2 regions of the Naumannella halotolerans genome follow, and region 2 is predicted to be linked to the other one. Evidence: predicted binding sites of a transcription regulator. Region 2 holds the regulator's gene; the other holds the start of a gene.

Region 1 (4,209 bases), 180 kb from region 2:
TCGCCCCGAAGCTCGGGTGATAGTCGATGTAGCACGACTCAGCACCGGCCTCGGCGATCCGCCGATGTGCCTCGGCGTCGATGTCCAGCAGGTTGTCACCCACCGACACCTCAGCAGCCAAGGCCGTCAGGGTGTCGGCGACGAAACGGCCGGCGGCTTCCATCTCGCGCAGTTCACTCGGGGTACGCAGTTCGATCACCGGACCATCCTAGGTCGTCCGGGGTATCCGTTCACCCGGCCCGGTCGGGCAACCGGTCGTCCACGAGGCACCGGGCACGACCCCGTGGATTAGGCTCGGGAAGCGGGTACGGATCCACCGGACCGGGAGGGAAAACATGGAGCCGACTGCAGCCGACGGCACGCTTCGGGTGGCGGTGGCCCAGGTGACCAGCGGCCGCGAGCTGGACGAGAACCTCGAACTGCTGCGCCGAAGCTGCGACGAGGCAGCCGCCGGTGGTGCCCGGCTGGTGGTCTTCCCCGAAGCGATGATGCGCTCCTTCGGTCATCGCCTGGTCGACATCGCCGAGCCGCTCGACGGGCCGTGGGCCCGGGCGGTACGGCAGATCGCTGCCGACCACGGGCTGCTGGTGGTCGCCGGGATGTTCACCCCCGGAAGCCGTGGGCGGGTGCGGAACACGGTGTTGGCGACCGGACAGGGAGTCGAGGTCGCCTACGACAAGATCCACCTGTTCGACGCCTTCGGTTTCGCCGAATCCGACACCGTCGAGCCCGGATCGCAGGTGGTCACCTTCTCCTTCGCCGGTCTGACCTTCGGCCTCGCCACCTGTTACGACATCCGATTCCCCGGCTTGTTCTCCGCCCTGGCAGCGGCCGGCGCACAGGTGATCCTCGTCCCCGCCTCCTGGGGGTCGGGCGAGGGCAAGGCCGAGGCGTTCGGTCTGCTGGCCAGGGCGCGGGCGATGGACACCACCACCTATGTCGTGGCCTGCGACCAGGCGGATCCGGTGGCCCAGGGGTTGTCCGACGGCTCTGCGCCGACCGGGGTGGGGCACAGTGTGGTCGCCAACCCCGATGGTTCAGTGCTGGTGTCGGCCGGCGCCGGGCCGCAGCTGCTCTTCGCCGATCTGTCCGCTGAGACCGTGTCCGCGGTACGCCGGACCCTCCCGGTGCTGGCCAACGCACACCAGTTCTGACCTCCTCGCGCCGCCGCGAGATCGGCCGCCCGCCCGGGGGTGACCTTGTCGGGGCGGGAGTGGCTCGTGGGTTGGGTACCCGAGGCAGGCAGAGGGCTGCGAAGTCCTCGGCGCCCCGGTCGGTGAGTTCGCTCGCTGCGATTTCTCCTGCAGCCGCAGGCGTGGCAGAATGAGTCGCTGTTGCCCACACCACCGCTCCTGCCACAGGGGGATCGTCCGGCGGGTGGGCCCATCGAATTCGAAGATGCGACCAGGTGACCCGTGGCACCGGTGAGGATGAGAGATGAACAAGCTGATCGAGGCGGCAGTCCAGCCGGCCCTGCGTACCGACATTCCCCAGTTCCGTGCAGGCGACTCGGTGAAGGTGCACGTGAAGGTCGTCGAGGGCAACCGCTCCCGTGTCCAGGTGTTCGCCGGTGTGGTGATCGCCAAGAACGGTGGCGGCATCTCGGAGTCCTTCACCGTCCGCAAGGTCAGCTTCGGCGTCGGCGTGGAGCGTACCTTCCCGCTGCACAGCCCGATCATCGACAAGATCGAGGTCGAGCGCCGTGGCGACGTCCGTCGCGCGAAGCTGTACTACCTGCGCGGTCTGCGCGGCAAGGCTGCGAAGATCAAGGAGAAGCGGGACTGACCTCCTGCTCACCGCACATCGGCGACCCGGTACTGGACACTGATCCTGGACCGGGTCGCTTCGTGCATCTTGGGCACACAGTGATCCCAGGTCCGCTGGCAGCTGCCGCCCATCACCACCACATCCCCCGAGCTCATCGGCACCTGTAGTCCGCGACCGCCGCCGCGCGGACGCAGCGCGAGTCGGCGTACTCCCCCGAGGGAGACGATCACCACCATCGTGTCCTCACCGGCGCTGCGGCCGATCCGATCACCGTGCCAGGCCACCGAGTCGCGTCCGTTGCGGTACAGGCACAGACCGGCGCTGACGAAGTCCTCGCCCAGTTCCGGGCGGTAGTGCGCCGACAGCTCGCTGCGCATCCGCTCCAGCATCGGGTGCGGCCATCGGTCCTGCGGCCCGTGGAAGCTCAGCAGTCGCGGGACGTCGATCACCCGGTCGTACATCTGACGCCGTTCGCCGTACCAGGGGACACGCTCGCTCAACTGCTCCATCAGCAGATCGGGACGGATCACCCAGCCGGGTCGCAGGTCGAGCCAGGCCCCTCGGCCGAGCTGTCGACGGTGCAGGCCGTCGGCGTAGGGGTTCAGGTCGGGCGCGGCTGCGGTGAGGTCGTCGAACAGCGACATCTGGCTCATGCGCCAAGTCTAACCCGGAGTCGAACAGATGTTCGATATTTGTCCGTCGTGGGTCGAATCCTCCGCGGTGGCCCTCGTCGGGACCCGCGGATCGGCTCCGGTGGATGCTCGGAATTCGGTCCCAGGGTCTACGCTGTCGTGGGCGGCTGCGGACCCTCGGCGGGGACGCGGTCGCCGCGGACACGTCCGCACGGACGGGGTGGACAACGATGAAGGGCGGCGGGTGAGCGGCACGGTGAGGGCGAATCGCGGCTCGGCGGAGAAGACGTCCTTCGGACGGTCGACGCTGAGATTCCTGCGGGAGTTGGTGATCGTCGTGATCGGCGCACTGGTCCTCTCCGGGGTGCTCCGGGCCTTCGTGGCGCAACCGTTCCTGATCCCCTCGCCGTCGATGGAGAACACCCTGCTGATCGGCGATCGGGTGGTGGTGCAGAAGATCGGCGACTACCAGCGCGGTGACATCATCGTGTTCAAGGATCCCGGCGGATGGTTGCAGGGCCAGGAGACTCCCGAGCGCGGCCCCGCGGGCAAGGTGCTGGAGTTCTTCGGGGTCCTTCCCGACACCAGCGACGACCACCTGATCAAACGCGTGATCGGGATGCCCGGTGACAACGTCGCCTGCTGTGACGCCGATGGCCGGTTGACGGTCAACGGGGTGTCCCTGGACGAGGACGAGTACCTCTATCGCTCCGGCGGGACCCCGATCGCGCCGTCCCGGCTGCCGTTCGACGTGGTGGTGCCGGCCGGCCACCTGTTCGTCATGGGTGATCATCGCAACGTCAGCGCCGACTCCCGCTGCCACCTCGACGAGGAGGGGACCGGTGACTATCCCGGTGCGGCTGCCTTCGTACCCCAGTCCGACGTGGTCGGCACGGCGTGGGTGATCGTCGCGCCGTTCGACCGATGGCGAACCTTCTCCACCCCCGAGGCCTTCGCCCAGATCCCCCCGCCGTCCGAGCCCGCTCCGGAAGAAGGAGTGATCTCGACCGAAGTGGTCGGGTGCTGAATGAGCGCCGGGCGGTCCGAGCGGCTGGCTGGCCAGCGGCCCTGGTTGGTACGGCGGGACAGCGGTCTCTACGGCTATGAACGCGCCCTCGGCAGGGCGGGTCTCGCACCGGTGGCCGGCGCCGACGAGGCCGGTCGCGGTGCCTGTGCCGGCCCCCTGGTCGCGGCGGCGGTGATCCTCTCCCCGGACCGCTCGCGGCAGATCACCGGGTTGAAGGACTCCAAGTTGATGACCGCCAAGGCGCGGGACCGCGCCTATGACGAGATCCGTTCCAAGGCGCTGGACTGGTCGGTGGTGGCGGTCGGTTCGGCCGAGTGTGACCGTCTGGGAATGCATGTGGCCAACATCCAGGCGCTGCGGCGTGCCGTCCTGCGCCTGGAGCGCCGCCCCGAATTCGTCATCACCGACGGGTTCGGCGTGGACGGCATCGGCGCTCCCGGATTGGCCATGTGGAAAGGGGATCGAGTGGCGGCCTGCGTCGCCGCCGCGTCGGTGATCGCCAAGGTCACCCGGGACCGGATCATGACCGAGCTGGCGCAGACCTACCCCGCCTACGGGTTCGAGGTGCACAAGGGGTACTGCACCGCCGAGCACCAGGCCGCCTTGGACCGGTTGGGTCCCTGTGTCGAACACCGCCGACGATTCGACAATGTGGTCGCCGCCGAGCGTGCGACACAGTCGCGGCCGGCCGTCGATCGCACCGGGCACGACGAGACGCGACTAGAGTGGCAGCGATGAGCACCGACGACCTCGACGCCTACGAGAGCGAACTCGAACTGCAGC
Region 2 (4,209 bases):
GATCGTCCTGATCATCCTCTGGGCGCTGAACTCGAAGCCCGAGGGTGCCCGGTTCGACCGGTGACCTGATTCGGCAGCAAGTACCGAAACGAGCGAGGCCGTGACCAATGGGTCGCGGCCTCGCTGGCGCTCATTCACTGCGGCGGCGTCCCTCTCTCGGCGCGCACTGACTCTTCACCGCCACGCGGACTCCTCACTACCATGCGGACTCCTCGTTGTCGGCGAGTCATCGGCATGGGCAGTCGCGCCGCTCGCCCACGGCCGACGTGGTGGGACGCGCATCCAGCATCCATTAGCCTCGTGGCCTCGCGCGCGGCAGACCGCAGCCGACCGCAGGACGAGGACCCACCGCGGCTCAGCGCAGGTAGGCCGGAGAGGTGAGGATCTCCCCGATGGTCATCCCGATGCAGACCATCGCGACCAGGACGATCAACCCGATCAGACCCATCACCAGCACCTGTCCACGGACGGTCAACTGCCATCCGCTGCTGCTGACGGCAGCAACGGACGGACCGACCGTGCAGCCGCGCGCCGACACCTTCGGTGCCCGGACGACCGGTCGCGCATGCGGCCCGGACCGGCGGCGCCGACGTACCGGACGCGGCGTCACCGGGGCGGACGGTGAGACGGCGGTCCGCACCGACGGCCCACCGACCGTCTGCTCGGCAACAGCTGTCGACACACCCTTGGACGTACCGGCAGCCGTGACGTCCCGCCGATCCGAACTGGGCAGCGATGCCTCGGGGCACGGATTGCCGCGCATCAGGTCGGCCAGCGGAATGCGCATCAGCTGGTTGAACTCCCCTCCCTGCACCCGGTCAGCGAGTTCGACCACCCGAAGGTCGGGAGCAGTCCGACGGGGACGGGTGAGGAGCACGTCGGACGACGGAATCTCGAGAATGCTGGCTGCCATGATGACCTCCGTGGGAAGTGGTCCGTGCGGTTGATTCCAATCACCCGACCGGACTCGAACATCTGTTCGATACATTTCTAGCCGTCCCCGCCGACAAGAGCAAGGACATTTCGCACAAATGTTCGAAACATGTCTTCTGTCCGACCTCTCGGTCGAGCACGAGCACACTCAAACACCGAGCTCTGACACTCGTTCCAGACCCCCGGTGTCACCGGCCCTGATGGTGGCGGTCGGCGCCGGCTCCCCGCGGGCCGCGACCCGTCATGGAGGGACCCGAGGGTGACACCGTCCACACACCGTTGCCGACCCGGGATCCGGTTCTGCTGCAGATCGGGCTGCTCCTCGGCCAGCTCGTCCACCGCCCCGGGAGGTCGACGATCTGAGGCAATCTCCTCGACACGCTCGAACAGTTGTTTGAATCCGGCTTCAGGTGTCCTAGCCTTCGGGACATGGCAGGCTCCACCTCCCGGCGCGCGGGACGACCGACCTCGGCAGCGATCGCCGACCAACTCGGCACCGATCCGGACGGGCAGCTCGACGCCGACGGCCTCACCCCGCGGCAGCGGAAGATTCTCGAGGTCGTCCAGGAGTCGGTCACCCGACGCGGATACCCGCCGAGCATCCGGGAGATGGGACAGGCAGTCGGCCTGGCCTCATCCTCGTCGGTGGCGCATCAGCTGAAGGTGCTGGAGAACAAGGGCTTCCTGCGGCGGGACCCGAACCGTCCCCGGGCGCTCGAGGTGCTGCTGCCCGGCACCGATGCCGAGGAACTGGACGTGACCGGGATCGCTGACGCGATGCCGGAGCCGGTCTCGGTACCGATCGTCGGCCGGATCGCGGCCGGCGGGCCGATCCTGGCCGAGGAACGCGTCGAGGACGTGTTCCCACTGCCCCGTCAACTGGTCGGCGAGGGAACCCTGTTCCTGCTGCAGGTCTCCGGTGACTCGATGATCGATGCGGCGATCTGTGACGGGGACTTCGTCGCCGTCCGCCAGCAGCCCGATGCGGTCAACGGCGACATCGTGGCCGCACTGCTCGACGACGAGGCCACGGTGAAGACCTTCAAACGCCGTGACGGCAAGGTCTGGCTGATGCCGCACAATCCGGCCTACGAGCCGATCGACGGCACCCATGCCTCGATCCTCGGCAAGGTCGTCGCCGTGCTGCGCCGGGTCTGAGCCGGACCGTCCGCAGCGTCTACTGCGGCGTGTGCCGAGGGTCCGTACCGGCAACCAGGTGGTCTCCGAGCGGACAGTCAGTCGTTTACCCCCTCCGTCCTGATGACCGGATCGTTCCGCATCGTGACTTGGGGGTGACTGGCAGGGTGGGCGTGGGCGACCGATGATGGACGGGTGAACCATCGCACAGACACTGCCCTACTGGTCATCGACGTTCAGGAGTCGTTTCGCCAGAGGAGATCCGAATGGAGGGCCATGTGCCCGGAGGAGACCTTGGCGAACATCTCCAGAGTGGTGGACTGGGCGCGTGTCCGCGCTGACCTGATCGTGTGGATCACCCACTCCGAACCGAACTCGGGAACGGTCTTCGACCCGGCCCGCGGGTTCGTCCAGGTCGTGACCGAACTCGGGCCGGCTTCCGCTGAGCCTCAGGTGACCAAGACCTCGGTCAACTCGTTCACCACAACGTGCCTACAACAGTTGCTGGTTCAACGGGGAATCCGCCGATTGGTGATCACCGGTGTCCGGACCGAACAGTGCTGTGAAACGACGGCCAGGTTGGCTTCCGACCTCGGGTTTGAAGTCACCTTCGTCCTCGATGCAACGACCACCTCCGATTTGGTCGACGACCGGTACGGCATCGTGGGCCGAACGGAACTGATCCGAAGGACCGGTGCAATCCTGCAGCAACGAGGATTTGCCGAGGTACTGAACACCGAGGACCTGTTGCGACTGGAGCACGGTGACTGACCAGCTCCTGAAGGGAGCGCCAGCGACCATCACAGTCGTGTTCGTCCTGACGCCCGGGCTCGTGTTGCTTGATCTAGCCGGGCCGGCCCAGGTCTTCCAGTCGGCCAACGCTGCCGGTGCGGACTACCGGGTGGTGCACGTCGCCAGCTCCCCGACGGTCAGATCCGACCAGGGAGTCGATCTTGCGGCCACCGATGAATGGCCGCCCTTGGGTGCCGCGGACCTGATCATCGTTCCGGGTCGAGCCACGGCGGCCAGAACCACCAACCCCGCTGCCCTTTCAGCCGAGGCGTTGGTCAGACTTCGGGAGCACCACCGATCAGGTGGGACCATAGCCAGTGTTTGCTCCGGCGCCTTCGATCTCGGACAGGCGGGACTTCTCGATCACCGTCGATGCACCACCCACCACGAGCTGCAGGATGAGCTCGCACGGACCCATCCATCGGCAGAGGTAGTACGCGACGTGCTCTTCACCGTCGATGATCGGGTGATCACCTCTGCCGGCATTGCCAGTGGAATCGATCTTGCGCTCCACCTGGTCGCTGTTGCTCATGGCCCGTCGGTCGCCGCAGCAGCCGCGCGCGACATGGTGGTCTACACCCGGCGGAATGGCCGAGACCCACAACTGAGCCCGCTGCTGATCCATCGCAACCACATGGATGATCTCGTGCACCGCGTACAGGATCGGATCGAGTACGAATTGGACCGAACACTGCCCCTGCGGATTCTGGCCAGTGCCGAAGCGACCAGCGAGCGAACGCTGACCCGGGCGTTCGTGGCTGCCACCGGCACCACCCCACTGCGTTACCAACAGACGCTGAGGCTGGAACATGCCCAGAGCCTGATCGCCCGAGGAGTCTCCATCGACAGTGCCGCCCGGCAGGTCGGCTTCGCCGATGCCCGGATGTTGCGCCGGCTACGGTCAGCCGAGCGACAGCGGCCGGATTGAGGCGGCTTTCCCGGCGCTCGGGGACGCCCCCGCAGGGATACTCCAGCCGGGAGACTCAGGCAGCCTGCTCCGATGCCGCAGCCAGCCGACGCAGCGCGTTGATCACCGTCTCCCGGTCCCTGGTCGACCACATCGGCGGCATCGACGACCGCAGGAACGACCCGTACCTGGCGGTCACCAACCGCGGGTCCAACACCGCCACCACTCCGCGATCGCTCACCCGTCGGATCAACCGGCCCGCACCCTGGGCCAGCAGCAGAGCGGCTTGGGTGGCGGCGACACTCATGAACCCGTTCCCACCGTTCTCCGAAACCGCCTGCTGCCGCGCCTGCATCAGCGGGTCGTCCGGCCGCGGGAACGGCAGCTTCTCGATGATCACCAGTTGGCAGGTGTCCCCGGGCACGTCGATCCCCTGCCAC

The links. Region 2 encodes LexA, which represses DNA repair genes until DNA is damaged. Its sites were predicted from a motif close to TCGAACANNTGTTCGA; they were not measured.
Region 1: the regulator LexA is predicted to act here: its motif matches at 2,441-2,456, upstream of CLV29_RS03190 (alpha-ketoglutarate-dependent dioxygenase AlkB).

Annotation. Positions count from the first base shown of each region.
Region 1 covers NZ_SOAW01000001.1:674,375-678,583, forward strand. The annotation lists gene map (type I methionyl aminopeptidase) at 1-199, opposite strand, end outside; gene CLV29_RS03180 (carbon-nitrogen hydrolase family protein) at 336-1,154, shown strand; gene rplS (50S ribosomal protein L19) at 1,438-1,785, shown strand; gene CLV29_RS03190 (alpha-ketoglutarate-dependent dioxygenase AlkB) at 1,794-2,420, opposite strand; gene lepB (signal peptidase I) at 2,644-3,426, shown strand; gene CLV29_RS03200 (ribonuclease HII) at 3,427-4,164, shown strand; gene CLV29_RS03205 (DUF2469 domain-containing protein) at 4,161-4,209, shown strand, end outside.
Region 2 covers NZ_SOAW01000001.1:856,661-860,869, reverse strand. The annotation lists gene CLV29_RS16680 (DUF805 domain-containing protein) at 1-64, shown strand, start outside; gene CLV29_RS04030 (hypothetical protein) at 356-913, opposite strand; gene lexA (transcriptional repressor LexA) at 1,363-2,091, shown strand; gene CLV29_RS04020 (cysteine hydrolase family protein) at 2,266-2,841, shown strand; partial or broken gene CLV29_RS16675 (DJ-1/PfpI family protein) at 2,834-3,322, shown strand; gene CLV29_RS16670 (helix-turn-helix domain-containing protein) at 3,509-3,790, shown strand; gene CLV29_RS04010 (ATP-dependent DNA helicase) at 3,846-4,209, opposite strand, start outside.